2 regions of the Streptomyces sp. NPDC016677 genome follow, and region 1 is predicted to be linked to the other one. Evidence: predicted binding sites of a transcription regulator. Region 1 holds the regulator's gene; the other holds the start of a gene.
The links. Region 1 encodes HspR, which represses chaperone genes until heat shock. Its sites were predicted from a motif close to TTGAGNNNNNNNNNCTCAA; they were not measured.
Positions count from the first base shown of each region.

Region 2: the regulator HspR is predicted to act here: its motif matches at 6,728-6,746, upstream of lon (endopeptidase La).

Region 1 is NZ_JBVHEO010000005.1:398,453-413,323, reverse strand. It holds gene ACZ3IG_RS18060 (helix-turn-helix transcriptional regulator) at 49-1,056, opposite strand; gene ACZ3IG_RS18055 (sugar ABC transporter substrate-binding protein) at 1,137-2,240, opposite strand; gene ACZ3IG_RS18050 (PA14 domain-containing protein) at 2,536-4,968, shown strand; gene ACZ3IG_RS18045 (heat shock protein transcriptional repressor HspR) at 5,089-5,541, opposite strand; gene dnaJ (molecular chaperone DnaJ) at 5,547-6,725, opposite strand; gene grpE (nucleotide exchange factor GrpE) at 6,759-7,433, opposite strand; gene dnaK (molecular chaperone DnaK) at 7,430-9,292, opposite strand; gene ACZ3IG_RS18025 (heterodisulfide reductase-related iron-sulfur binding cluster) at 9,782-12,073, shown strand; gene ACZ3IG_RS18020 (Yip1 family protein) at 12,200-13,225, shown strand; gene ACZ3IG_RS18015 (phosphoribosyltransferase) at 13,303-13,800, opposite strand; gene dcd (dCTP deaminase) at 13,815-14,390, opposite strand.
Region 2 is NZ_JBVHEO010000003.1:618,272-633,142, reverse strand. It holds gene ACZ3IG_RS12605 (sensor histidine kinase) at 1-1,459, opposite strand, end outside; gene ACZ3IG_RS12600 (hypothetical protein) at 1,890-2,675, shown strand; gene ACZ3IG_RS12595 (MarR family winged helix-turn-helix transcriptional regulator) at 2,695-3,189, opposite strand; gene ACZ3IG_RS12590 (lysozyme) at 3,426-4,244, shown strand; gene lon (endopeptidase La) at 4,294-6,705, opposite strand; gene ACZ3IG_RS12580 (spermidine synthase family protein) at 6,869-7,561, shown strand; gene ACZ3IG_RS12575 (response regulator transcription factor) at 7,675-8,415, shown strand; gene ACZ3IG_RS12570 (HAMP domain-containing sensor histidine kinase) at 8,412-9,554, shown strand; gene ACZ3IG_RS12565 (multifunctional oxoglutarate decarboxylase/oxoglutarate dehydrogenase thiamine pyrophosphate-binding subunit/dihydrolipoyllysine-residue succinyltransferase subunit) at 9,837-13,655, shown strand; gene fxsT (FxSxx-COOH system tetratricopeptide repeat protein) at 13,845-14,871, opposite strand, start outside.

The DNA.
Region 1 (14,871 bases):
CCCCGCCCCGCTACGGCACCCGAGCCCGAGCCGAGCCACCCCGCCCCGCTACGGCACCCGGGCCCGGGGCGGTCCGTCCAGTCCCGCCTGGGCGATCCGCACGCCCAGCTGCGTACGGCTCGCCGCGCCCAGCGTCTCCGACAGCCGGGCGATATGGGCCCGGCAGGTACGCACGCTGATCCCCAGCCGCTCGGCGATCACCGCGTCCTGGTGCCCCTCCGCCAGCAGCGCCGCGATGGACCGCTCCCGGTGCGAGATGCCCTCGATGCCGGTGTCGGGCAGCGGGACGGTGATCGGCAGCGCGAGGCGCCACAGCCGTTCGAAGACGGTGACCAGGTACTCCACCAGCGCCGGGTGGCGCAGTTCCAGTGCCATCGTCCGCTCCGCGTTGGCCGGTACGAACGCCACCGTACGGTCGAAGAGGATCAGCCGGTCGATCACCTCGTCCAGCGTCCGCGCCTCCACCGCGTCGCCCATCAGCTCCATGTAGTGGAGCAGGCCCTGCCCGTGCCGGGCGACGTGGGTGTACAGGTCGCGCATCCGCACCCCGCGCCCGCGCAGCGCCAGCGCCCGGTGCAGCCCCTCGGAGAGTTCGTGTTCGCGCCGGATGCCGCCGGGCTGCACGGTCAGCACCTCCGTGGTGCACGCCTGGGTCGCCTCGTCCATCGCGGCCTGGATGCGGGCCAGCCCGTCCAGCACCCGGATCGCCGTGCCCTCGGCCCCCGCCGCCGGGCGCCGCTGTCCGCTCCCCCCGCCCAGGGCGGCGTACCGCTCGATGGCGGCCACCGCCGACCCCACCCGCCGCTGACCGGCGCTGACCTCGTCGTACACCTCGCGCAGCAGCCGGCTCACGACCTCCTGCGGGGCGGTCGGCACCAGCCAGTCCATGGCGCCGGGGTCGGGGTGCAGCAGCGCGAGCTCCAGCAGACAGGGCGCCGCCTCGGCGTCCCGGCGCTCCACCCGGCCCCGCCGCACGGCCCGGGAGTACACGCGGTCCCCGGCTTCGCACAGTCGGTCAGCACCGTGTGGATGCCCGTCCGTCCCGTGCCCGGCCATCGCCCAGCCCACCCCCGCATCCCGCCCGCTCTCCGCAGCGCCACTATGCGCGGGCCGGGACCGGCTGTGCAACAAGGGGACTACTTCAGGCCGATCTCCGCGCACCGCGCCTCGTACGCGGCGGTGCAGATGTCGGAGACCTTGTGGATGCCGTCGGCGACGACGGTCTCCTCGATGTTCTTCTTGGTCAGGGCGGTGACGGAGACCAACTGGGCCGGGATGTCCTGGTGGGTGGGGCTGTCCACCCGGTCCGTGGTGAGCGCGTCGAACTGGATGTCCTTGCCCTGCACCCGGGCCACGGCCATCTCGGCGGCGTTCTCCGCCTCCTGCGGGTAGGACTTGTACACGCTCATGTACTGCTCCCCGGAGACGATCCGCCGCACCGCCTCCAGTTCCGCGTCCTGCCCGGTGACCGGCGGCAGCTCGGTGACACCGGCCGCCTTGAGCGCCTCGATGACGCCGCCCGCCATGCCGTCGTTGGCGGAGTAGACACCGGCGATCTCGTCCGCGCCGAGCTTCTGGATCGCCTCGGCCATGTTCCGCTCGGCGTTCTCCGGCTTCCAGTCCACGGTGTCGTACTCGGCGCCGACCCGCACGTTCCCGGCCAGTTCGGTCAGGGCGCCGGCCTTGAACTGGCGGGCGTTGGGGTCGGTGGAGGAGCCGTTCATCATGACGATGGTGTCGCCGGCGGCGTCCTCGCCGAGCGCCTCCAGCAGGGAGCGGCCCTGGACCTCGCCGACCAGTTCGTTGTCGAAGGAGATGTAGGCGTCGATCGGGCCCTCGGCCAGCCGGTCGTACGCGATCACCGGGATACCCGCGTCCTTGGCCTTCCTCACACCGTCCGCGATGGCGTGCGAGTCGACCGCGTCCAGCACGATGACGTCGACCCCGTCGTCGACCATCTTCGCCATCTGCCGGGCCTGCTTGCTCGCGCTCGCCTCGGCGTTGGCGTACTGGACCATGCCCTGGCCGTCGGTCAGCGCGTCCACCTTCTTGGTGAAGATGGGCCGGTCGAACTCCTCGTAGCGGGTGTTGTCCCGCTCCGGGAGCAGCAGCCCCACCATCAGGTCGTCGCCCTTGGTCGGGCTCGCGTCGTCACTGCCGCCCGACACGTTCAGCGCTCCGCAGGCCGTCAGCGAAACGGTCATCGTGGACGCCGCCACGGATATGGCGATACGGCGCATGCAGGAGATCACTTCTGGTGCCTTCCGGACGCGGTGGCCGCTTTGCGACCCAGGTGACTGAAAAGACAACGCGCACACCCGCCCACCCGTCAAGCGATACCACTTAACGAGATCGCAACATCACGCTGCGCAGCCGAACTGAAGCGCTGGCGACCGTGCCCCCAACTCTTCTTCACACAAAGGCCGTTGCATGATCACAAACGGTCGCGCGAGATCCGTACAACCAAGTCCAATCGTCACGAGTCGTGATCACGGAGGCTGCTCCCCGCCTCCGCTTTTTCGAGCAGAGGACCGAATGAACTCAGCCAGACGCACGACCACGGCCATCGCCTCGACGGCCGTCGTGCTCGCCACCGCGGGCGGACTGCTCACCGTCGCCGCCGTGCCCGCCTCCGCAGCCGCGAGCTGCTCCTCGCCCGTCTTCACACGGCAGTTCTTCGCGAACACCACGTTCTCGGGAACCCCGAAGAAGACCGACTGCGACTCCGCGATCGACCAGAACTGGGGCACCGGGGCACCGGCCGCGGGACTGCCGGCGAACAACTTCGGTGTCCGCTGGTCCGTCACCCGCGACTTCGGCTCCGGCGGCCCGTTCTCCTTCACCGCCTCCGCGCAGGACGGCATCCGCGTCTACCTCGACGGCACCCGCGAGGTCGACCTGTGGAAGAACGTGTCGTCGACCCGGAAGAAGACGGTGAACGTCACCGTCCCCAAGGGCAAGCACACCCTCCGGATCGACTTCGTCAACTGGACCGGCAAGGCGAACGTCACGTTCTCCTACACGCCGAGGACCTCCGCCTCCGTCGACAAGGTCAAGCCCCTCACCCCGGCCGGCACCGCCGTCGTCCACGACCCGGCCACCGGCAAGGCGAAGATCACCTGGTCCAGGAACAAGGAGATGGACCTCGCCGGCTACCGCGTCCACCGCCGTCTGAAGGGCACCTCGTACGCCACCGAGCCGCTCGCCACGACCACCTCGACGTCGTACACGGACACCACCCTCCCGAAGACCGGCGCGACGTACTACTACGAGGTCCGCGCCTACGACAAGGCGGGCAACGAGTCGCCGGGGACGGCCGACCAGGGCGTCACCACGGTCGACAAGACCCCGCCCGCCGCACCGTTCGTCGAGATGGACGCCTGCCCGGCCGACCAGCCCTACGCGGCCCCGGAACTGGTCACCACCGCGGCCAACGCCGCCGACATCGCCCTGTACGAGCTCCAGCGGCGGGACGCGGCCACCGGTGCCTGGACGACCGTCGCCACCGGAACCAAGGGCGCCTTCTGCGACACCGGCACACCGGCCGACGGCTCCAAGGTCACCTACCGCGGCCGGGCCCGCGACGCCGTCGGCAACTGGTCGCCCTATTCGGCCGCCGCCACCTTCACCACCTCCGACCTGACCCCGCCGTCCGCCGTCACCGACGCCCGCGTCGAGTACCGTTCCGGCGTCCCGCACCTGGTCTGGTCCCCCGTCGACGGCGCCACCGCCTACCAGGTCCTCCAGTACGACCCGGCGACCGGCGGCTGGCTCGACGCCCTGCCCGTACCGGGCACCACCGACGGCACCGACATCGTGCCGCGCCAACTGGCCGCCGTGAGCGGTTCCTACCGCTACGCCGTGCGCGCGGTGGACGCCAAGGGCAACGCCGCCGCACCCACGGAGATCACCCTGGAGATGGCCGCCCGCCCGGAGGCCATCCCCGCCTTCCGCACCACCGCCGTGCCGTTCGGCGAGGGCGTGATGGTCGAGTGGAGCGGCACCGACCCGTGGGCGTACGACGGAGACGGCCCGCTGCTCACCTACCGCCTCGTCCGCACCGACCCGGCCACCGGCGAGAGCACCACCGTCGACCTGTGCAAGCCGAACAACGCGGTCGACCTGCCGCTGGAAGCGCCGCAGACGTACGGGACCTGGTCGGACTCGGACGCTCCCGCGTACGCCGGCCGCAAGCAGGTCAACGGGGTCTGCTGGGACGTCTCCGGCAGGTCCGAGACCACCTACGAGTACCGGGTGGTGACGACCGGCCCCCAGGGACACGACTCGCAGCCCGGTCCGGCCGCCACCGCCACCACCCCGGACACCGAACGACCGGCCCCGGTGGAGAACCTGACCGCCGAGACCATCCCGCTCGGCGTCCACCTGACCTGGACCCCGCCCGCCGACGACGACGTGCAGAAGTACCACGTCTGGCAGGGCGTCACCGACCCGGACACCGGGGAGACGGTCTGGGAGGAGAACTGCTGGACCGGGAGTTCCCTGAGCGACACCGAGATCTACTGCCCGACGGTGCCCGACGGCGCCGCCCACGTCTACCGGGTGGCCGCCTCGGACGGTTCCGGACTCATCGACCCGTACGCCGGTCCCGCCGCCTACCGCACGGCCGACATCACCGTCACCCTGCCCGACACCCGGCCGCCCGGCTGGACCGGCACCTCGGTCCGCGAGGACCAGTACCCGGAGCTGTACGTGGGCTGTTCCGAGTCCTCGGGCCTCGGTGACTGCGCTCGGTTCGCCGGTTACCGCGTGGAGCGCTGGGACCCGGCCACCGCCTCCTACACCGTCCTGACGCGGGGTACGGCGGGCGACGCCGCCTACTTCATGGACACCACGGTCAACGAGGACCGGCTGGGCCTCTACTACTACCGTGTCGTCCGCACCGACGCGTCCGGCGCCGACGCCGTCACCACGTCGCAGGCGTACGGCATCTGGGACTCCTGGCTCTGACCGGCCGCGCGGGCGGAGAAGCGCGGACAGAACGCGGCCGGGAAAGCTCCGGCAGGAAACAGGAGAGGGGCCCGGATGTCTCCGGGCCCCTCTCTCGGTTCTCTCCGTGCGGACGCGGCGTCAGTCCGACGCCTGCCGCCCCTTCGGCCGCCACACCACCAGCGCGCTGGTCTGCTGGACCTCCTGGTACGGGACCAGGTCCCGGCGGTACGACGCGTGGACCGCCGCCTCGCGCTGGCGCATGGCCGCCGCGGCGCCGTCCAGGGCGGCCTCCATCTCGGCCACCCGGGCCTGCAACGCCGCGACCTGGTTCTCCAGTTCGATGATGCGCTTGATGCCGGCCAGGTTGATGCCCTCGTCCTGCGACAACTGCTGCACCGTACGGAGCAGCTCGATGTCCCGGGCCGAGTAGCGGCGCCCCCGGCCGGCGGTGCGGTCCGGGGAGACCAGGCCCAGACGGTCGTACTGACGCAGGGTCTGCGGATGCAGACCGGACAGCTGGGCCGCCACCGAGATGACGTAGACCGGGGTGTCCTCGGTCAGTTCATACGGATTGCGTCGACGGCCGTCCATCCCCATCAAGCTCCCTTCGCGGCCTGGAACAGCTCCGCCCGCGGATCCTCACCCGCGGTCGCCTCGCGATACGCCTCCAGCGCTTCACGAGCCTTCCCACTCAGATCCTTCGGAACACTCACCTCGACGGTGACCAACAGGTCCCCGCGGGTGCCGTCCTTGCGGACCGCGCCCTTTCCGCGGGCGCGCATGGTCCGCCCGTTGGGCGTGCCGGCCGGCAGCTTCAGCGTGACCGGCGGGCCGCCCAGGGTCGGGACCCGGACCTCCCCGCCGAGCGCCGCCTCCGCGTACGTCACCGGGACGGTGACCGTGAGGTTGTCGCCCTTGCGCCCGAAGACGGCGTGGTCCTTGACGTGCACGACCACGTACAGGTCGCCCGCCGGACCGCCCCGCTCGCCCGGCGTGCCCTTGCCGCGCAGCCGGATGCGCTGCCCGTCCGACACCCCGGCCGGGATACGGACCTGCATGGTCCGCGACGACTTGGCGCGTCCGGAGCCCTTGCAGACGTCGCAGGGGTCCTCCGCGATCAGACCGCGGCCCTTGCAGTCCGGGCAGGGGTCGGTCAGCGAGAACCCGCCGCCCGAGCCCCGCGTCACCTGGCCGGTGCCGACACAGGTCGGGCACACCCGCGGGGTGCCGTTCTTGTCGCCGGTGCCCGAACACGCCTTGCAGGGCGCCTGCGAGGACATCCTGAGCGGCACCGTGGCGCCCTCGATGGCCTCCGTGAAGCTCAGGGTGACCTCGGACTCGATGTCCTGGCCGCGCCTGGGCTGGGTCCGGGCGCCGCCCGCGGCCCCGCGGTTGAACAGGCCCCCGAACACGTCACCGAGTCCGCCGCCGAAGCCGCCGGCCCCCTGCCCGCCGCCCTGGGCGCCGCCGAAGAGGTCGCCCAGGTCGAAGTTGAAGGTGCCGCCGCCCGCGCCGGGCCCGGGGCGGAAGCCCCCGTTGCCGAAGAGCGCGCGGGCGTCGTCGTACTCCTTGCGCTTCTTGGGGTCGCCGAGGACGTCGTTGGCCTCGGAGATCTCCTTGAACCGCTCCTCCGCCTTGGCGTTGCCCTTGTTGGCGTCCGGGTGGTTCTCGCGGGCGAGCTTCCGGTACGCCTTCTTGATCTCGGCGTCGGTGGCGTCCTTGGGGACGCCGAGGACCTTGTAGTAGTCCTTCTCGATGAAGTCCTTGGTGCTCATCCCCGACGTCCCTCCTTCCTCCTGCTCACAAGCTCAGCCCTCGTCCGGGCCACCGCTCTCCTTGTCGTCGGCGGGGTCCGCGCCGGCCGCCTTCTCGTTCTCCTCGGCCGGCTTGACCGGCTGCGCCCCGGGCTGGGGCTCGGCCACGGCCACCCGCGCGGGGCGGATGGTGCGCTCGCCGATCCGGTACCCGGGCTGCAGGATCGCCACGCAGGTCGTCTCGGTGACGTCCGGCGCGTAACTGTGCATCAGGGCCTCGTGGATCGTCGGGTCGAAGGGCTCGCCCTCCTTGCCGAACTGCTGGAGGCCCAGCTTGGCCGCGACCGCCTCGGTCGACTCCGCCACCGACTTGAAGCCGCCGACGAGTTCGCCGTGTTCGCGGGCGCGGCCGATGTCGTCGAGCACCGGGAGCAGCTCGCTCAGGAGGTTCGCCACGGCGATCTCCTTCACGGCGACCCGGTCCCGCTCGACCCGGCGGCGGTAGTTCTGGTACTCGGCCTGGAGCCGCTGGAGGTCCGCGGTGCGCTCGTTGAGCGCGGTGCGCACCTGGTCCAGCTGGGCCACCAGGCCCGCGTCCTGGCTCGCGTCCCCGGCCGGGGCCGCCCCCGCCTCCGGAGCGGAGGGGGCGGCCTTCGGCTCGGCGTCTTCGGGGGTGGCGCCGGAGGGGACGTCGGGCTTCTCGTCAAAACCCGGGGTCTCCTCCGTCACGCGGCACCGTCCTTGCGCTCGTCGTCGACGATCTCGGCGTCGACGACGTCGTCGTCGGCCTTGGACTGGCCGGCCCCGGCACCGGCACCGGCGCCCGGAGCCTCGCCGCCGGCGGCCTGCGCGCCCTGGGCGTCGGCGTACATGGCCTGGCCCAGCTTCTGCGAGACGGCGGCGACCTTCTCGGTGGCGGTGCGGATCTCGGCGATGTCCTCGCCCTTGAGCTTCTCCTTCAGCTCGCCGACGGCGGTCTCCACCTCCGTCTTCACGTCACCGGGGACCTTGTCCTCGTTGTCCTTGAGGAACTTCTCCGTCTGGTAGACGAGCTGCTCGCCCTGGTTGCGGGTCTCGGCGGCCTCGCGGCGGCGGTGGTCCTCCTCCGCGTACTGCTCGGCCTCCTGGCGCATCCGGTCGACCTCGTCCTTCGGCAGCGAGGAGCCGCCGGTGACGGTCATCTTCTGCTCCTTGCCCGTGCCCAGGTCCTTCGCGGTCACGTGCATGATGCCGTTGGCGTCGATGTCGAAGGAGACCTCGATCTGCGGGACGCCGCGGGGCGCCGGCGGCAGGCCGGTCAGCTCGAACATCCCGAGCTTCTTGTTGTACGCCGCGATCTCGCGCTCGCCCTGGTAGACCTGGATCTGCACGGAGGGCTGGTTGTCCTCGGCGGTGGTGAAGATCTCGGACCGCTTGGTCGGGATCGTCGTGTTCCGCTCGATCAGCTTGGTCATGATGCCGCCCTTGGTCTCGATACCGAGGGACAGCGGGGTGACGTCGAGCAGCAGGACGTCCTTGACCTCGCCCTTGAGGACACCGGCCTGCAGGGCGGCGCCGATGGCGACGACCTCGTCCGGGTTGACGCCCTTGTTGGCGTCCTTGCCGCCGGTCAGCTCCTTGACCAGCTCGGCGACGGCCGGCATACGGGTGGAGCCACCGACGAGGACGACGTGGTCGATCTCGCTGAGCTGGATGCCCGCGTCCTTGATCACGTTGTGGAACGGCGTCTTGCAGCGCTCCAGCAGGTCCGCGGTCAGCTGCTGGAACTGGGCGCGGGTGAGCTTCTCGTCCAGGTGCAGCGGGCCCTCGGCGGAGGCCGTGATGTAGGGCAGGTTGATCGAGGTCTCGGTGGACGAGGACAGCTCGATCTTCGCCTTCTCGGCGGCCTCGCGCAGGCGCTGGAGCGCCATCTTGTCCTTGCTCAGGTCCACGCCGTGACCGGACTGGAACTGCTTCACCAGGTAGTCGACGACGCGCTGGTCCCAGTCGTCACCACCGAGGTGGTTGTCACCGTTGGTGGCCTTCACCTCGACGACGCCGTCGCCGATCTCCAGCAGCGAGACGTCGAACGTACCGCCACCGAGGTCGAAGACGAGGATCGTCTGGTCGTCCTTGTCGAGGCCGTACGCCAGGGCGGCGGCGGTCGGCTCGTTGACGATGCGGAGCACGTTCAGACCGGCGATCTCGCCGGCCTCCTTCGTGGCCTGCCGCTCCGAGTCGTTGAAGTACGCCGGGACGGTGATGACCGCGTCGGTCACCTTCTCGCCCAGGTACGCCTCGGCGTCCCGCTTCAGCTTCTGCAGCACGAAGGCGCTGATCTGCTGGGGGTTGAAGTCCTTGCCGTCCAGGTTGATCTTCCAGTCGGTGCCCATGTGGCGCTTGACCGACCGGATGGTCCTGTCGACGTTCGTGACCGCCTGACGCTTGGCCACCTCGCCGACCAGCACCTCACCGTTCTTGGCGAAGGCGACGACGGACGGCGTGGTCCTGGCGCCCTCGGCGTTGGTGATGACGGTGGGCTCGCCGCCCTCCAGAACGCTGACGACGGAGTTAGTCGTGCCCAGGTCGATGCCGACCGCACGTGCCATGGTTGATTCCTCCAGCTGACTTGAGTGGAACAGGCTCAAGTGTGCACGACGGTCCCCCCGGGGTCAACAGACCTGAGTCCGGCGGACTCAACTCTTATCCGTTCCTTACGCGCAATCATCCTCTGACCTGCGCGGATGTCACCCCGGGGCGTCTGCCGCACGGAAAATTTCCGCGCCTCGCAGTGCAGGTGAGGGGCCGCAGCGGCGAGGCGACCGGGGGACGAGCACGGCCGCGAGCCGCGCCGAACATCACGATATGCGAAGAATGTCCCATCCGGCTCGGCGTGGCGACGCCGAGCGCAGGGCAGGGGACCACTCAGGGTCGCCTCAGCGACACAGATCACCACACGCCCGACTACAGTGCGGCGGAGGATAGGGGTAGTCTCGAACGGACTGCATAAGCTACCGCTCAGTAACCCAGTACCGCCGACTCACCGCTCACCACTCACCCACCCCCTCGAAACCCTCGCAGGCCCGAGGAGCCCCCAAATGCAACTCGCCGCGATCATCGTGTCGCTGGTTCTGATCGTGGTCGGCGTGGCACTCTTCGCCCGCGCCGTCCTCCAGATCGTCCGCTACCTGCGGCTGGGCCAGCCCGTGCCGGCCGGCACCCGGACCGACCAGCCCGCGCAGCGCACCCTCACGGTGGTCAGGGAGTTCCTCGGCCACACCCGGATGAACCGCTGGGGCGTCGTCGGCGTCGCGCACTGGTTCGTGGCGGTGGGCTTCTTCTCGCTGCTGCTGACCATCGTCAACGCCATCGGCCAGCTCTTCCAGGCCGACTGGCTGCTGCCGGTCCTGGGCGACTGGGCGCCGTACAACGTCTTCGTCGAGTTCATCGGCACGATGACCGTGCTCGGCATCCTCGTCCTGATCGGCATCCGGCAGCTGAGCCACCCGCGCAAGCCGGGCCGCAAGTCCCGCTTCGCCGGCTCCAACTTCGGCCAGGCGTACTTCGTCGAGGCCGTCATCCTCATCGTCGGCGTCTGCATCTTCATGCTGCACGCCCTCGAAGGTGCCCAGCACCACGTGGACAGCTACGAGGCGTCCTTCTTCATCTCGTACCCGGTGGTGTCGTGGCTGGAGGGCATGGATCTCTCCACCCTCCAGAACCTCACCTACTTCTTCGCCGGCCTGAAGATCGCGACCTCCTTCATCTGGATGATCACGGTCGCCCTGAAGACCGACATGGGTGTGGCCTGGCACCGCTTCCTGGCCTTCCCCAACATCTGGTTCAAGCGCGACGCCGCCGGCGGCACGTCCCTGGGCGCCCTGCTGCCGATGACGTCGGGCGGCAAGCCGATCGACTTCACCGACCCCGGCGAGGACGACGTCTTCGGCGTCTCCCAGGTCGAGCAGTTCTCCTGGAAGGGCCTGCTGGACTTCTCCACCTGCACCGAGTGCGGCCGCTGCCAGTCCCAGTGCCCGGCCTGGAACACCGGCAAGCCCCTCTCCCCCAAGCTCCTGATCATGAGCCTGCGCGACCACGCGCACGCCAAGGCCCCGTACCTGCTGGCCGGCGGCGGCAAGACGATGGAGGGCGAGGAGAAGGCGTCCGAGGAGCAGCTGAAGGACGTCCCCGCGGCGGCGCTGGCGGAGGCCGAACGCCCCCTGGTCGGCACCCTCGAAGCCGCATCCGGCAGCGGCTTCGCCGCGGGCGGCGTCATCGACCCGGACGTCCTGTGGTCCTGCACCACCTGCGGCGCCTGCGTCGAGCAGTGCCCGGTCGACATCGAGCACGTCGACCACATCGTCGACATGCGCCGCTACCAGGTGATGATCGAGTCCTCCTTCCCCTCCGAGGCGGGCACGATGCTCAAGAACCTGGAGAAGAAGGGCAACCCCTGGGGCCTGGCGAAGAAGCAGCGCCTGGAGTGGACCAAGGAGGTCGACTTCGAGGTCCCGGTCGTCGGCAAGGACATCGAGGACCTCACCGAGGTCGAGTACCTCTACTGGGTCGGCTGCGCCGGCGCCCTGGAGGACCGTGCCAAGAAGACCACCAAGGCCTTCGCGGAGCTGCTCCACATGGCGGGCGTGAAGTTCGCCATCATGGGCGGCGACGAGAAGTGCACCGGCGACTCCGCCCGCCGCCTGGGCAACGAGCCGCTGTTCCAGGAACTGGGCATGGAGAACGTCGCCTCGCTGAACATGGCCTTCGGTGAGGACGACGAGTCCCCGGAGACCAAGAAGCCCAAGTCGGCGAAGAAGATCGTCGCCACCTGCCCGCACTGCCTCAACACCCTGGGCAACGAGTACCCGCAGCTCGGCGGCGACTACGAGGTCATCCACCACACCCAGCTGCTCCAGCACCTGGTCGACGAGGGCAGGCTGACCCCCGTCACCCCGGTCGAGGGCATCATCACGTACCACGACCCCTGCTACCTGGGCCGCCACAACAAGATCTACACGCCGCCGCGCGAGATCATCGCCGCCGTCCCCGGCGTCCGCAACGAGGAGATGCACCGCCACAAGGAGCGGGGCTTCTGCTGCGGCGCGGGCGGCGCCCGGATGTGGATGGAGGAGCGGATCGGCAAGCGCATCAACAACGAGCGCGTCGACGAGGCCCTCTCCGTCAACCCGGACATCGTCTCCACGGCCTGCCCGTTCTGCCTGGTCATGCTCACCGACTCGGTCAACGGCAAGAAGAACGACGGCAAGGCGAAGGAGTCGATCCAGGTCGTCGACGTCGCCCAGCTCCTCCTGGACTCCGTGAAGACCCCGGCCGACCCGACGGGCGCCCCGGACCCGGAGACCGCCCCGGAGCCGGAACCGGTGAAGTAGGCCCCGCCTCCCCTCGACGCCCCGTGTCCGTTGTCCGATGACACGGGGCGTCGATCTGTTCAGACACCGCTCAACTGAGCGCCCCCTAAGGGACGCCCCGGCCGATCTGTCCCCTACCCGTAAGGGATGTCACAGCTCGGCCGCAAAGCCGCCTCCAGAACCCCGGGCCCGGCACGTCACCGTGCGGGACCAGGTACGTTCGGATGCGTGGCTGGATTCAGGATCGGACGCGGCCGGGACAACGGCGCTCCTCAGACGCGACCGCAACACCCCCCGCACGGGCAGCAGACGCCGCCGGGACAGCCGTACGGCTATCCCCCGGCGCCGCAGCCGTACCCCCCGCAGCAGCCGCCGTACACCGGCGGCGGCCAGTGGCCGCAGGCGAACGGCGGCGGCTACGGCGCCCAGGCCGGCGGGCACGGCGAGCCGGAGTACTTCGGCGACGGCGGCGGCTACCCGCAGGGCGGCCCGCCCGGCGCCGCCCCGCACGACCCGTACGCCGCCAACAACCCCGGCCACACCCAGGCCTTCTCGATCGGCGAGGACCCCTACACCCAGGGCGACACCTACCGCGCCGGTACGGCGTCCGCGCCCCCCGCCGGCCCGATCGGCCCCCGCCTGCACTGGAAGGACCTGCTGAAGGGCATCGTCACCCGCCCCGACCAGACCTTCCTCCAGATGCGGGACTACACGATGTGGGTCCCCGCCCTCGTCGTGACCTTCGTCTACGGCCTGATCGCGGTGTTCGGCTTCGACGGCGCCCGCGAGGACGCGATCAACGCGACGCTCTCGAACGCCATCCCGATCGTCCTGGTGACGGCCGTGGCCATGGTCCTCTCCGCCTTCGTCCTGGGCGTGGTCACCCACACCCTCGCCCGCCAGCTCGGCGGCGACGGGGCGTGGCAGCCCACGGTCGGCCTCTCCATGCTGATCATGTCGCTGACGGACGCGCCGCGCCTGATCGTCGCCATGTTCGCCGGCGGCGACGCGCCCTTCGTCCAGGTCCTGGGCTGGATCACCTGGGTCGCGGCCGGGGCCCTGCTCACCCTGATGGTCCGCCGCTCCCACGACCTGCCCTGGCCGAAGGCACTGGGCGCCTCCGCGATCCAGCTGATCGCCCTGCTGTCGATCGTGAAGCTGGGCACGTTCTGAGACGCACGGGACACACGCGAAGGGGCTCCCTCATCCCGAGGGAGCCCCTTCGCACACGCGGCGCCGACCCACCCGGCTCAGGCGTCGAGCACCTGCCCGCTCCGCCGCACCACGGGCTGCTGGACGGACCACGGGAAGTTGATCCAGTCCTCGGTCCGCTTCCACACGTACTCGCACTTCACCAGCGAGTGGGACTTCTCGTAGATCACCGCGCTGCGCACCTCGGCGACGGTGTCGAGGCAGAAGTCACGCACCAGCTTCAGCGTCTTGCCCGTGTCGGCGACGTCGTCGGCGATGAGGACCTTCTTGTCGGAGAAGTCGATGGCGTTCGGGACGGGAGCCAGCATGACCGGCATCTCCAGCGTCGTCCCCACCCCCGTGTAGAACTCCACGTTCACCAGGTGGATGTTCTTGCAGTCCAGCGCGTACGCGAGCCCGCCGGCCACGAACACCCCGCCCCGCGCGATCGACAGCACGATGTCGGGCTCGAACCCGTCGTCCGCCACGGCCTGCGCGAGCTCCCGCACGGCGACGCCGAACTGCTCGTAACTGAGATTCTCCCGCACGTCACTCATACCTATGTCCGTACTCACACCTGGGTCCGATGGAAATTGAGGAAGGACCGGGAGGCGGTCGGCCCCCGCTGCCCCTGATAACGCGACCCGTACCGCTCACTCCCGTACGGGTGCTCGGCCGGCGAACTGAGCCGGAACATGCACAGCTGCCCGATCTTCATGCCCGGCCAGAGCTTGATGGGCAGCGTGGCCAGATTGCTCAGCTCCAGCGTCACGTGCCCGGAGAACCCGGGGTCGATGAACCCGGCGGTGGAGTGCGTGACGAGCCCGAGCCGCCCGAGCGACGACTTCCCCTCCAGCCGCGAGGCCAGATCATCGGGCAGCGTGATCACCTCGTACGTGCTGGCCAGCACGAACTCACCGGGATGCAGGATGAACGGCTCGTCCCCCTCGGGTTCCACCAGCCGCGTCAGATCCACCTGCTCGACGGACGGATCGATATGCGGGTACCGGTGATTCTCGAACACCCGGAAGAACCGGTCGAGACGCACATCAACACTGGACGGCTGCACCATCGAATCGTCGTAGGGATCGATCCGTACCCGCCCGGCGTCGATCTCGGCCCGGATGTCCTTGTCTGAGAGAAGCACGCCCCGAGGATACGCAAGGCGCGCGGAGCGACCGCAATCGGCCACTCCGCGCGCCCGGAGCCTTCCTGCTGCTACCGCTTCTCGTAACTCACCGGCACGACGCTGCGCAGCCGCGCACACCTCGGACACCGGACGAGCCGCCCGGGACCGAGCCGCTCGGCCTGCTGCATCGGGAACGAAGAGGTGCTGAACACGTGCCCATCGGCACAGCGGACGACGGTGCGCTCCATCAAGTCCTTCAAGTCCCTTCCCCAAGAGCCGCGTCTGACCAGGTCCACCTGGCGACAAAAGCCACAGTACGGGATGAAAGGAACGGCCCTCCAGGCGGCACTCCGCCTCACCCGACCCTCTCCGGCGGCCCCCACCGTACGCCCCAACTCCGGCCCCCCGCAGCCCCGTCCTCCCCTCCCGCCCGCCCCGCCCAGAACACCGACAGGCCCCACGGCACGAACACCGGGAGCCTGTCATGAGGTAGAGTAAG
Region 2 (14,871 bases), on a different contig from region 1:
CGGACTCGGCGAGCTGGGCGCGCAGTTCCTCGCGCGCGTCGGCCATCTTCTGCCGCTGGCCGACCAGGTGCTTGCGGTCGGACTCCAGGGTGGTGACGCGCTCGGCCAGCGTGACGGCGTGCGCGTGCAGGGCGTTGACGGAGCGGACGGCCTTGGCGAACTCGTCGTTGCGGCCGGTGAAGGTCAGGGGCTCCTCGGCGGCCGGGTTCTCGGCCTCGGCGAGCCGGGCGGTGCCGCGGCGCAGCACGGACAGCGGCCGGGTGAGGCTGCGGGCCAGGGCGGTGGCGACGCCCACGGCCACCAGCATCAGGGCGCCCAGGGCGGCGATCCGGATCTCCAGCGCGGTGACGTCGTCGTCGCGGAGCCGGGCCAGGTCCTCGCTGCGCCGCTCGTAGAGGGCGGACTCGGCGCCGCGCATCGCGTCGACGCGGGCCGAGAGCGCGGCGGACAGCTGGGAGACGCTGGTGGCGAGGTCGTCGTCGGAGAGGGCCGGCTGGTCGGTGAGGGCGGCCAGGTACTTCTCGGCGGCGTCGGCCTCGGGTCCGGTGACCGTGGCGTCGTAGCGCTCCTTGGCCGCCTCGGGGGCGTTCTCGCGGAAGTCGGCGAGGGCGGCGTCGGAGCGGACCCGGGCCTCCTGCGCGGCGGCGGCCAGCGCGTCACGGGTCTTGGCGTCGGCGGCCGAGGTGGCGCTGGTCTCGGTGGCCAGGCCGGTGACGGGGTCGTAGGCGGTCCGGGTGGTGCTCGGCACGCTGAGGGCGGCCAGCAGCAGGCCGCGGGCGGCGGCCGCCTGCTGTACGGCGGAGTCCAGCTCGGCGAGGGCGTAGGTGCCGGCGCCCGCGCGGGGCGGCATCCGCTCGGCCAGCTCCTCGGCGAGGGCGTGCAGTTCGGTGACGGCGGCCGAGTAGGCGTCGTGCGCTTCGAGGGCGCTGCTGCGGCCGGTGAGCGCCGACCGGCGCAGCGAGGCGACGGCGTCGAGGTCCTCGCGCAGGGCGGCGGGGGTGCCGGGGTCGGTGCGCAGTTCCTCGATCTGCCGGTCGACGCGGGCGCCGCGCTGCTCCGAGGGTGCCTTGGACTTGGGGCGTCCGGCGGCGATGTAGGGGGTGACCTCGTCGCGTTCGTCGGCCAGCGAGTGGGCCAGGGTGAGCGCGTCCTGGGTGCGCTCGGCGAGGGTCACCAGGTCCTGGGAGTCGCTGAGCTGCCCGGAGGCGGCGATGACCGAGGGCGCTCCCGCGCCGGCGATCGCGGCGGCCACCACCAGGACGGCGACGATCAGCCGGTTGCGTACGTGGGTGGGGCGGCCCTTGCCCACGACGGGGGCCGGCGCCGCCGGGACGGCCGGGGCGGGGGTCCCCGTGGCGTCCGGGGCGGGGGTGACGGGGGTGGTTCGCTCCGTACCCCCGGCGGGGGCCGTCTGCTTGCCTGTGCGACGAGGCCGCGTCTTCTGCACCGGTGCTCGCATTCCTGACTCGTGTACCCGTGGGGCCGGGTGGCGCTCCGTCAACCGGCCGGCCCGTACGTCCGCACGTCCGTCGTCTTTCCGTCGGCCGTGCCCGGGGGGCCGTCGGCCGTGTTCGGACGGGGCGGAACCCCCACCGGCTCCCGACCCTCCCAGTGCCCGTGGGCACCGGGTGTCCAACACCTGGCCCGCCACCCGAAGGAGTGAACCCCGGAGGTGAGTTGGGGGGCAAGTCCCGGCGGCGCCGCCGACGGGCCCGCGCCGCGCGCCGGTTGGACGTTCCCGGCGGGGCGGTGGCAGGATGTGCCGCCACGCGTTCCCGGAGTACGGCGATCCGCCCCAAATCAGGCGCCTGACCTGCACCGCCGCGACAATTCCGAGCCCGCCCCCGGCACTTCGCGGACGCCGCGCGGGACTCGGGCAGACTGATCCGATGCGTACGGATCTGGTCTCCGAGCCCAGCACGTCCCGGCTCCCCAACGAGGACTTCGCGAGCGTCGCCCTCCCGGCCTCCGGACGGGGCGGCGTGGTCGTCCTGCTGGACGGCGTGACCCCGCCGAGGGACGCGACGGGGTGCGTGCACTCCGTGCCCTGGTTCACCGCGCGCCTCGGCGGAGCACTGACCGAACTGACCGTTTCACTCCCGGATGTTCCTCTCGCCGACGCGCTGTCCCGCGCCATCGCGGTCACCGCCGGAGCGCACGCCGAAACCTGTGACCTTTCTCACCCCAGAACTCCGCAGGCGACCGTGGTTCTGGCCCGCTGGTCCCCGGACCGGGTCGAGTACCTGCTCCTGTGCGACTCGGCGCTGCTGGTCGAGTCGCCCGACGGCACGGTCACGGCCCACCTGGACGACCGGCTGGCCCGGCTGCCCCGGTCCGCCCGCGCCACGGAGGCGCTGGTGGACGCGCGTCTCCGCAACAAGGAGGGCGGTTTCTTCACGGCGGCGGCCGACCCGGCGGTGGCGGCACGCGCGGTGACGGGGACGCTGCCGCGCGACGGGGTGCGGGCCCTGGCGGCGCTCACGGACGGGGCGACGCGGTGGGTGGAGACGTTCCGCGAGGGCGACTGGGCGGACTGCCTGCACATCGTCCGCGAGGAGGGGGCGCAGAGCCTGGTGGACCGGGTACGGCGGCTGGAGCGCTGGGACACGAAGCGCGCGTTCCTGGGCCGGAGCAAGCAGCACGACGACGCGACGGTGGTCTACGTCGAGCTGTGAACGACGCTCCCCCTCGGGGTCAGCCCTCCATCCCCCGGTTCAGCTCGCCCAGCAGCCGGGCCAGCTCGCCGACCTCGCGGGGGTCCCAGTCGGCGAGGCGGCCGGCGTAGCGGGCGCGGCGGGCCTCGCGGACCCGGCGGACCCGGTGGCGGCCCTCCGGGGTGAGGTCGACCAGCCAGGCGCGGCCGTCGGCCGGGTCGGGCTCGCGGGCGATCAGGCCCAGCTCCTCCAGGGCGCGCAGCTGGCGGGACATGGTCGCCTTGCCGACGCCGATGTAGGCGGCGAGCTCCGTGGCCCGCTGCCCGCCGCACTCCCCGAGCCGCACCAGCAGCCCGTACGCGGAGGACTCCAGGTCGGGGTGGACCTGGCGGGCCATCTCCGCCTGGTTGGCCCGGGCGCGGCGCAGCAGCACCGTCAGCTCGCGTTCGAGGGCCAGGAACTCGGGCTGCTCCGCGCCGTTCGCGGACACCTCGGAGCCGTCTCCGCGTCCGCCGCCGTTCCCGCTGTCGTGCACGTCAGTTCCCGCCTCGGTCTTCCCGGTCCTGAAAGTTTCCGCCGTACGCGGCCATCGCCGCAGCTCGGCAAGTATTTCGCAGGCCCAGACCACCGGCGGTCACCGGTCCCTCTTCCCACCGGCGGGTCTACGTGCGTAGCGTCGTCACCGCACACCGTAATGGCATGCGCACGCCAGCCCCACGCACCCCGACCGCGCGCCCCCCACCGAGCACCACGAGCCCACGGAGGCCCGTCATGCCCGTGCCCAGACCGCGACCGTCCCGCAGCCGGCGCCTCGCCGCCCTCGGGAGCCTGCTCGCCGCCTTCTCGCTGCTCCTCACCCTCCCCTCGGCCGCCGCCGGCACCCCGCCCCGCGGCTCCGCGCACATGGGCATGGGCGTCGCGGACCACGACGGGGAGCACGGCACGCCCGTCCCCGGCGACGCCACCCAGACCGAGGGCGTCGACGTCTCCAGCCACCAGGGCAACGTCGCCTGGCCGACGCTGTGGAGCAGCGGCGTCAAGTGGGCCTACGTCAAGGCCACCGAGGGGACGTACTACACGAACCCGTACTTCGCCCAGCAGTACAACGGCTCGTACAACGTGGGCATGATCCGGGGCGCGTACCACTTCGCCACCCCGGACACCACCAGCGGCGCCGCCCAGGCCCACTACTTCGTCGACCACGGCGGCGGCTGGTCCCGCGACGGCAGGACCCTGCCGGGCGCCCTCGACATCGAGTGGAACCCGTACGGGGCCTCCTGCTACGGCAAGACGCAGAGCCAGATGGTCAGCTGGATCCGTGACTTCCTGACCACCTACAAGGCCCGCACCGGCCGGGACGCCGTCATCTACACCGCCACCAGCTGGTGGACCGAGTGCACCGGCAACTACAGCGGCTTCGCCGGCGCCAACCCGCTGTGGGTGGCCCGGTACGCCTCCGCGGTGGGGACACTGCCGGCCGGATGGCCGTACTACACGATGTGGCAGTACACGTCGTCCGGGCCGACCGTGGGCGACCACAACAGGTTCAACGGCGCGCTGGACCGGGTGGTCGCGCTCGCCAACGGCTGACGCGCCAGGGCCCCCGGTGACCGCTCACCGGGGGCCCCGCGGCACCGCGTCACGCCGCGACCGGCACCTCGCTGGTCGCGGGCGTCAGCGCCAGCTCCAGGACCTGGCGGACGTCCGAGACGGTGTGGACGTCGAGCTTGTCCAGGATCTCGGCCGGGACGTCGTCCAGGTCGGGCTCGTTGCGCTTGGGGATGATCACCGTGGTGACCCCGGCGCGGTGGGCGGCGAGCAGCTTCTGCTTCACCCCGCCGATCGGCAGCACCCGCCCGGTCAGCGAGACCTCGCCGGTCATCGCCACGTCGGTGCGGACCAGCCGGCCGGACAGGAGGGAGGCGAGGGCCGTGGTCATCGTCACGCCCGCGCTCGGGCCGTCCTTGGGGACCGCGCCCGCCGGGAAGTGGATGTGCACGCCCCGGTCCTTCAGGTCGGCCACCGGCAGCTCCAGTTCGGCGCCGTGGGAGCGCAGGAAGCTCAGGGCGATCTGCGCGGACTCCTTCATCACGTCACCGAGCTGCCCGGTCAGGGTCAGCCCCGCCGCGCCCGTCTCCGGGTCGGCGAGGGACGCCTCGACGTAGAGGACGTCGCCGCCGGCCCCCGTGACCGCGAGGCCCGTCGCCACGCCCGGCACCGAGGTGCGGCGCTCGGCCGGGTCCTGGGCGGACTCGGGCACGTGGTGCGGCCTGCCGATCAGCGCGCGCAGGTCGTCGGCGCCGATGGTGAACGGCAGCTCCCGCTCGCCCAGTTCGTGCTGGGCGGCCACCTTGCGCAGCAGCCGGGCGATCGACCGCTCCAGGGTGCGCACGCCCGCCTCCCGGGTGTACTCCCCGGCCAGCCTGCGCAGCGCGCCCTCGTCGATGGTCACCTCGTCCTTGTCCAGCCCGGCCCGGTCCAGCTGGCGCGGGAGCAGGTGGTCGCGGGCGATGACGACCTTCTCGTCCTCGGTGTAGCCGTCCAGGCGGACCAGCTCCATACGGTCGAGCAGGGCCTCCGGGATCGCCTCCAGGACGTTGGCGGTGGCGAGGAAGACGACGTCGGAGAGGTCGAGTTCGACCTCCAGGTAGTGGTCGCGGAAGGTGTGGTTCTGGGCCGGGTCGAGCACTTCGAGCAGGGCGGCGGCCGGGTCGCCCCGGAAGTCGGACCCCACCTTGTCGATCTCGTCCAGCAGGACCACCGGGTTCATCGACCCGGCCTCCTTGACCGCCCGCACGATCCGGCCGGGCAGCGCGCCGACATACGTACGGCGGTGGCCGCGGATCTCGGCCTCGTCGCGGACGCCGCCGAGGGCGACGCGGACGAACTTGCGGCCCATCGCGTGGGCGACGGACTCACCGAGGCTGGTCTTGCCGACACCGGGCGGGCCGACCAGGGCCAGGACGGCCCCGCCGCGCCGGCCGCCGATGACGCCGAGACCCCGGTCAGTACGCCGCTTGCGGACGGCCAGGTACTCGGTGATGCGCTCCTTGACGTCCTTCAGACCCGCGTGCTCGGCGTCCAGGACCGCCTGGGCGCCCTGGATGTCGTAGGCGTCCTCGGTGCGCTCGTTCCACGGCATCTCCAGGACCGTGTCGAGCCAGGTGCGGATCCAGGAGCCCTCCGGGGACTGGTCGCTGGCCCGCTCCAGCTTGTCGACCTCCTTGAGGGCGGCCTCGCGGACCTTCTCGGGCAGGTCGGCGGCCTCGACGCGGGCGCGGTAGTCGTCGGACTCCTCGCCGTCCTGTTCGCCGTTCAGCTCGCGCAACTCCTTGCGGACCGCTTCGAGCTGGCGGCGCAGCAGGAACTCGCGCTGCTGCTTGTCGACGCCCTCCTGGACGTCCTTGGCGATGGTCTCGGCGACGTCCTGCTCGGCGAGGTGGTCGCGCAGCTGCGCGGTGGCGAGCTTGAGGCGGGCGACCGGGTCGGCGGTCTCCAGGAGTTCGGTCTTCTGGGCGGTGGTCAGGAACGGCGAGTAGCCGGAGTTGTCGGCGAGCGCGGCGACGTCCTCGATCGCCTGGACGCGGTCCACCACCTGCCAGGCGCCGCGCTTGCGCAGCCAGGCGGTGGCGAGCGCCTTGTACTCCTTGACCAGTTCGGCCACCTGGCCCGGCAGCGGGTCGGGCACGGTCTCGTCGATCCTGGTCCCCTCGACCCACAGCGCGGCGCCGGGGCCGGTGGTGCCGGCGCCGATCCTCACCCGGGCCCGGCCGCGGATCAGCGCGCCGGGGTCGCCGTCGGCCAGCCGGCCGACCTGCTCGACGGTGCCGAGCACGCCGGTGCTCGCGTAGGTGCCGTCGACGCGGGGCACCAGCAGGACCTTCGGCTTGCCGGGTTGGGAACGGGCGGCGGCCTGGGCGGCCTCGACCGCGGCGCGGACCTCGGAGTCGTTCAGGTCGAGCGGGACCACCATCCCGGGCAGCACGACCTCGTCGTCGAGCGGCAGCACGGGCAGGGCGAGCGGTGTGAACGGCGTGGACTCAGCAGCCATGATCTCCCCTTCGGCAGTCAAGTTGAGTTGGCTTCACTCAACTACACCGACTCAATGCCCGGGAGCCAGAGAATGTTCCCTGCCGCGTGTTCGCTCTCGGCGATCACCGCCCGGAGGCCCGGCGGATGGGGGGCCGTCACGGACCGGGTGTCAGGATGACGGGATGTCCGTTCACGAAATTCCCGAAGTCCTGGACCGTCGTGAGGGCCCCTACGGCGAGGTCGTGCTGCGCAGACACGGCGCACTGCTCCAGATCATCGCCAACGGCTGCTTCCTGATGGACACCTCCGACGGCCGCTCGGAGCGCCTGCTCGTCGACGCGGCGCTGGCCGCGCTCCCCGCCGGCCGCCCGGAACCCCGCGTGCTGATCGGCGGTCTGGGCGTCGGCTTCTCCCTCGCCCACGCCGCCGCGGACCCCCGCTGGGGGCGGATCACGGTGGTCGAGCGCGAACCGGCCGTCATCGACTGGCACCGGGACGGCGGACCCCTGTCCGGGCTGACCCGCGAGGCACTCGCGGACCCCCGCACGGAGATCGTCGAAGCGGACCTCGTCACGTACGTCAATGAGACTTCCGCCACACAGCCGGCGACCTACGACGCCCTCTGCCTCGACATCGACAACGGCCCCGACTGGACCGTCACCGAGGGCAATCACAGCCTCTACGGAACGTCCGGACTCGCGCTCTGCGCAAGGCTGTTGAGGCCCGGCGGAGTACTCGCCGTATGGTCCGCCCAGCCCTCCCCGCATTTCGAAGAAACCTTGCGTAATGCCGGGTTCCAGCAGGTGCGTACCGAAGAGATCCCCGTTGCCCGGGGCGTTCCGGACGTCGTGCACATCGGCGTCGGGCCTGGATAGCAAAGGCCCGGTGACTCCCCGTACGCTGCTGCTCTGACGCGGATCATTCAAGCGTCGATCGCAGTCATGGGATCACCCCACGGATTCCGCAAAGCACACCTCAGGGGCGGGCGATGGAGCAGACACACACCTCCCACAACGGCGCGGCGACGGCTACGCAGGGCGCGCAGCGCCGGGTGCTGGTGGTGGAGGACGACCAGACGATCGTGGACGCCATCGCGACCCGCCTGCGCGCCGAGGGCTTCCTGGTGCAGACGGCGGGCGACGGCCCGGCCGCCGTCGACACGGCCGAGGCCTGGCAGCCCGACCTGCTCATCCTCGACATCATGCTGCCCGGCTTCGACGGCCTGGAGGTCTGCCGCCGGGTCCAGGCCCAGCGCCCGGTGCCGGTGCTGATGCTCACCGCCCGCGACGACGAGACGGACATGCTGGTCGGGCTCGGCGTCGGCGCCGACGACTACATGACCAAGCCGTTCTCGATGCGCGAACTGGCCGCGCGGGTGCACGTGCTGCTGCGCCGGGTGGAGCGGGCCGTGGTCGCCGCCTCCACGCCGCGCAGCGGCATCCTGCGCCTGGGCGAACTGGAGATCGACCACGCGCAGCGCCGGGTGCGGGTGCGCAGCGAGGACGTGCACCTCACGCCGACCGAGTTCGACCTGCTGGTGTGCCTGGCGAACACGCCGCGCGCGGTGCTCTCCCGCGAGCAGTTGCTCGCCGAGGTGTGGGACTGGGCGGACGCCTCCGGGACCCGGACCGTCGACAGCCACATCAAGGCACTGCGCCGGAAGATCGGCGCCGAGCGCATCCGCACCGTGCACGGGGTGGGCTACGCGCTGGAGACACCGACGCCATGAGCGCGGGGCGGCAGGCCGTACGGCGGAGCCCCGGCCCCCGGAGCACCGGCACCGGCACCGGCACCGGGGAACCCTGGGGCGGCGTGCGCCCGTTCTCGATCAAGACCAAGCTCGGCGCGCTGGTCGTCACCTCGGTGCTGATCACCACCGGCCTGTCGGTGATAGCGGTGCACACCAAGACGGAGCTGCGCTTCATCACGGTGTTCTCGATGATCGCCACGCTGCTGATCACGCAGTTCGTGGCGCACTCGCTGACCGCGCCGCTGGACGAGATGAACGCCGTCGCCCGGTCCATCTCGCACGGCGACTACACCCGCCGGGTGCGCGAGAACCGCCGGGACGAGCTGGGCGACCTGGCCCAGACGATCAACCACATGGCCGACGACCTGGAGGCCCAGGACCGGCAGCGCAAGGAGCTGGTGGCGAACGTCTCGCACGAGCTGCGCACCCCGATCGCGGGGCTGCGCGCCGTGCTGGAGAACATCGTCGACGGGGTCACCGAGGCCGACCCGGAGACCATGCTGACGGCCCTGCGGCAGACCGAGCGGCTCGGCCGGCTGGTGGAGACCCTGCTGGACCTCTCCCGCCTGGACAACGGCGTCGTGCCGCTGCGCACCCGGCGCTTCGAGGTGTGGCCGTACCTGTCCGGGGTGCTGAAGGAGGCCAACATGGTCGCCTCCGCCCGCGCGGGCATCGCCTCCGGCTCCGGCACGCACACCCGTACCGACGTCCATCTGCACCTCGACGTCGACCCGCTGGACCTGACCGCGCTGGCCGACCCCGAGCGCATCCACCAGGTGGTCGCCAACCTCATCGACAACGCGGTCAAGCACAGCCCGCCGCACGGCCGGGTGACGGTCCGGGCGCGCCAGGGCGAGCTGCCGGACTCCCTGGAGCTGGAGATCATCGACGAGGGGCCCGGCATCCCCCGGTCGGAGTGGCACCGGGTGTTCGAACGGTTCAACCGGGGCGCGGTGACCCGGCCGCACGGTCCCGGCAGCGACGGCGGCACCGGGCTGGGCCTGGCGATCGCCCGCTGGGCGGTGGATCTGCACGGCGGCCGGATCGGGGTGGCCGAATCGGAGCGCGGCTGCCGCATCCTCGTCACTCTTCCGGGCCTGCCAACCACGCCGAGTTGACGTAAGGTGCTCATCAGAGCCACTCGTTCCACGGATGTTCACGCTGGTGGACACGTGTGATCAGGCGGAGGCCCGCGACCGCAAGGGCGCCAGGGCCCGCTTTCCTGTTCCCTGTTGACGCGGAACCACGCTTTTTTCCCGCCATTTCCAGCGCCGAAACACCCGCCCAGATGTGACTTACGCGACGATGGACCGGCCCGGCCTGACCTTCTCGCTCTTGGAGGCGTAGCCTTTATTCCCGCTGTCCATCACCTTGTGAAGCGGAAGAGGGCGGTTGCCGCCGTGTCGCCACAGTCCCCCAGTAACTCGAGCATCTCGACCGACACCGACCAAGCGGGGAAGAACCCCGCAGCGGCCTTCGGTGCCAATGAGTGGCTCGTAGACGAGATCTATCAGCAGTACCTCCAGGACCCGAATTCGGTCGACCGAGCCTGGTGGGACTTCTTCGCCGACTACAAGCCGGGGGCGGCCGCCGCCCAGGCCGCGTCGGGCACCGCGGCCGCGGGGGCCGCGGAGACCACCGCACCGGCTCAGCCCGCCCCGGCCGCGCAGACCGCGCAGACGCCCGCCAAGGCCCCGGCCGCCCCGGCGCAGACGCCCGCCGCCCAGGCCGCCCCCGCGCAGCCCGCCGCCCAGGCCGCTCCCGCCGCCCCGGCGGCGAAGCCCGCCGCCGCGCAGCCGGCCGCCGCGAAGGCGGCGCCCGCCAAGGCCGCGCCGGCCAAGGAGGCCGCCGAGGGCCCCGAGCTGGTCACCCTGCGCGGTCCCTCCGCCGCGGTCGCCAAGAACATGGACGCCTCGCTGGAGATGCCCACGGCCACGTCCGTGCGCGCCGTCCCGGTGAAGCTGCTGTTCGACAACCGCATCGTCATCAACAACCACCTCAAGCGCGCCCGCGGCGGGAAGATCTCCTTCACGCACCTCATCGGGTACGCGATGGTGCAGGCCATCAAGGCCATGCCGTCGATGAACTGGTCGTTCCAGACCAAGGACGGCAAGCCCACCCTGGTCAAGCCGGAGCACGTCAACCTCGGTCTCGCCATCGACCTGGTCAAGCCCAACGGCGACCGCCAGCTGGTCGTCGCGGCGATCAAGAAGGCCGAGACGCTGAACTTCTTCGAGTTCTGGCAGGCCTACGAGGACATCGTCCGCCGCGCCCGTGAGAACAAGCTCACGATGGCCGACTTCACCGGCGTCACGGTCTCCCTGACCAACCCCGGCGGCCTCGGCACCGTCCACTCGGTGCCGCGCCTGATGCCCGGCCAGTCGGTGATCATGGGCGTCGGCGCCATGGACTACCCGGCGGAGTTCCAGGGCACCAGCCAGGACACCCTGAACAAGCTCGGCATCTCCAAGGTCATGACGCTCACGTCGACCTACGACCACCGGGTGATCCAGGGCGCCGCCTCCGGCGAGTTCCTCCGCCAGGTCGCCAACCTGCTCCTCGGCGAGAACGACTTCTACGACGAGATCTTCGAGGCGCTGCGCATCCCCTACGAGCCGGTCCGCTGGCTCAAGGACATCGACGCCAGCCACGACGACGACGTCACCAAGGCCGCCCGCGTCTTCGAGCTGATCCACTCCTACCGGGTCCGCGGCCACGTCATGGCCGACACCGACCCGCTGGAGTACCAGCAGCGCAAGCACCCCGACCTGGACATCACCGAGCACGGACTCACCCTGTGGGACCTGGAGCGCGAGTTCGCCGTCGGCGGCTTCGCCGGCAAGTCGATGATGAAGCTGCGCGACATCCTCGGCGTGCTGCGCGACTCGTACTGCCGCACCACCGGCATCGAGTTCATGCACATCCAGGACCCCAAGCAGCGCAAGTGGATCCAGGACCGGGTGGAGCGCGGCCACGCCAAGCCCGAGCGCGAGGAGCAGCTGCGCATCCTGCGCCGGCTGAACGCGGCGGAGGCCTTCGAGACCTTCCTGCAGACCAAGTACGTCGGCCAGAAGCGGTTCAGTCTGGAGGGCGGCGAGTCCGTCATCCCGCTGCTCGACGCGGTCCTGGACTCGGCGGCGGAGAGCCGTCTCGACGAGGTCGTCGTCGGCATGGCCCACCGCGGCCGCCTCAACGTGCTGGCCAACATCGTCGGCAAGTCGTACGCGCAGATCTTCCGCGAGTTCGAGGGCAACCTCGACCCGAAGTCGATGCACGGCTCCGGCGACGTCAAGTACCACCTGGGCGCCGAGGGCACCTTCACCGGCCTCGACGGCGAGCAGATCAAGGTCAGCCTCTGCGCCAACCCGTCCCACCTGGAGACCGTCGACCCGGTCCTGGAGGGCGTCGCCCGCGCCAAGCAGGACATCATCAACAAGGGCGGCACGGACTTCACCGTGCTGCCGGTGGCGATCCACGGCGACGCGGCCTTCGCGGGCCAGGGCGTGGTGGCCGAGACCCTGAACATGTCGCAGCTGCGCGGCTACCGCACCGGCGGCACGGTCCACATCGTCATCAACAACCAGGTCGGCTTCACGGCCGCCCCGGAGTCCTCGCGCTCGTCCATGTACGCCACGGACGTGGCCCGCATGATCGAGGCCCCGATCTTCCACGTGAACGGCGACGACCCCGAGGCCGTCGTGCGCGTCGCACGCCTCGCCTTCGAGTTCCGCCAGGCGTTCAACAAGGACGTGGTGATCGACCTCATCTGCTACCGCCGCCGCGGTCACAACGAGTCGGACAACCCGGCCTTCACCCAGCCGCTGATGTACGACCTGATCGACAAGAAGCGCTCGGTGCGCAAGCTGTACACCGAGTCCCTCATCGGTCGCGGCGACATCACCCTGGAAGAGGCCGAGCAGGCGCTCCAGGACTACCAGGGCCAGCTGGAGAAGGTCTTCACGGAGGTCCGCGAGGCCGCCGCGCAGCCCGCCTCGGTGGCGCCCTCCGACCCGCAGGCCGCCTTCCCGGTCGCCGTGAACACCGCGGTCACCGGCGAGGTCGTCAAGCGGATCGCCGAGTCCCAGGTCAACATCCCCGACCACGTCACCGTCCACCCGCGGCTGCTCCCGCAGCTCCAGCGCCGGGCGGCCATGGTCGAGGACGGCACCATCGACTGGGGCATGGGCGAGACCCTCGCCATCGGCTCCCTCCTCCTGGAGGGCGTCCCGGTCCGGCTGGCCGGCCAGGACTCGCAGCGCGGCACCTTCGGCCAGCGGCACGCGGTGATCATCGACCGCGCCAAGGGCGACGAGTACACCCCGCTGCAGTACCTCTCCGAGGACCAGGCGCGGCTCAACGTCTACAACTCCCTGCTCTCCGAGTACGCGGCGATGGGTTTCGAGTACGGCTACTCGCTGGCCCGCCCCGACGCGCTGGTGATGTGGGAGGCGCAGTTCGGCGACTTCGTCAACGGCGCGCAGACCATCGTCGACGAGTACATCTCGGCCGCCGAGCAGAAGTGGAACCAGACCTCCGGTGTGGTCCTGCTCCTCCCGCACGGCTACGAGGGCCAGGGCCCGGACCACTCCTCGGCCCGCGTCGAGCGGTTCCTCCAGCTGTGCGCGCAGAACAACATGACGGTCGCGATGCCGACCTCCCCGGCGAACTACTTCCACCTCCTGCGGTGGCAGGTGCACAACCCGCACCACAAGCCGCTGGTCGTCTTCACCCCGAAGTCGATGCTGCGCCTGAAGGCTGCCGCGTCGAAGGCGGAGGAGTTCACCACCGGCCAGTTCCAGCCGGTCATCGGCGACACCTCGGCCGAGGCGGCGGCGGTGAAGAAGGTCGTCTTCACCACCGGCAAGGTCTACTACGACCTGATCGCCGAGCGCGCCAAGCGCGGGGTGACGGACACGGCCATCATCCGCATCGAGCGCCTGTACCCGCTGCCGGGTGCCGAGCTCCAGGCGGAGATCGCCAAGTACCCGAACGCCGAGAAGTACCTGTGGGCCCAGGAGGAGCCGGCCAACCAGGGTGCCTGGCCGTTCATCGCGCTCAACCTGATCGACCACCTGGACCTGGCGGTCGGCGCGGACATCCCGGCGGGCGAGCGCCTGCGCCGGATCTCGCGTCCGCACTCCTCGTCCCCGGCCGTCGGTTCCGCGAAGCGGCACCAGGCCGAGCAGGAGCAGCTGGTGCGCGAGGTGTTCGAGGCGTGACGCACTGACGCCGGCCGGCATCGGCTGACGCCCGCGGGGCCCGGCTTCCGGAGGTTTTCCGGGGCCGGGCCCTTTCGCGTGCGGCGGGTCGCCAGGTGGTCCGGGGACCGTCAGGTGGTCTGGGATTCGCCAGGTGGTGGTCCGGGGACCGTCAGGTGGTCCGGGGACCGTCAGGTGGTCCGGGGACCGTCAGGTGGTCTGGGGTTCGAAGTCCCAGTACGGGCGCCGGCGGGCGGCGGCGGAGTCGGTGAGCGGGTGGCCGGGGCCCAGGGTGGCGGCGAGGCCGGACAGCGCGCGCCGCTCGCTCTCCTCCGCCTCCCCGCGCCGCCCGAGGGCGCGCAGATCGGCCGCGTGGGCCACGAGGGCGGACAGGGTGAGCGGGTGGCCGGGGCCCAGCGTCCCCTCGCCGCGGACGACGGTGTCTCCGCTCAGGCCGGCCGCCCGCTCGACGTCGCCGACCGCGTGGCACAGCGCGGACGCGTTCAGCGCGCAGCCCAGCGTCCAGGGGTGGTCGGGGCCGACACGTGCCGTCATGTCGGTCAGCGCCGCCCCGGCCAGGGTCCGGGCACCGTCCGTCTCCCCGGCGCGGAGCAGCGTCAACGCGTGGTTGGCCCGGGCCCCGACGGCGTACGGGTGGCCGGGCGGCAAGGTCGCCTCGTAGGCGGCGACGACGGACTCGCTGAGCTCGCGTGCCCGGTCGGCGTCGCCGTGCTCCCGTGCGAAGCAGCTCTGCCCGGCGGCGAGGATCAGCGTCAGCGGGTCCCGGTCGCCCAGGACGTGCTCGGCGCGCTCCAGCGCGTCCGCGAAGTACCGGGCCGCGGTGTCGAAGTCGCCCAGGGCGTAGCGGCACATCGCGAAGTTGTGCGCCGCCCGCAGCGTCTGGGGAGCGTCGCCGCCGAGTGCCCGACGGGCGGTGTCCAGGCTTCTGGCCAGCACGGACGCCGCGTCCGTGAAGCGGCCCAGCAGGCGCAGATCGGCCGCGTACGCGTGTTCCGAGTTGAGCGTCCACGGGTGCCGTTCCCCCAGCAGTTCGCGGCGTGTCTCCAGCGTGCGCAGGTCGACGTCGCGGGCCGCCGCGTAGCGGCCGAGCAGCCGCAGGGAGACGGCCACGTTGTTCCGCGCGTTGACCGTGCGGGTGTCCTGGTCGCCGAGTTGTCCCCGGTACGCCGCGAGGACCCGCTCCGACACCTCCAGCGCCTCCAGGTAGTCGCCGAGT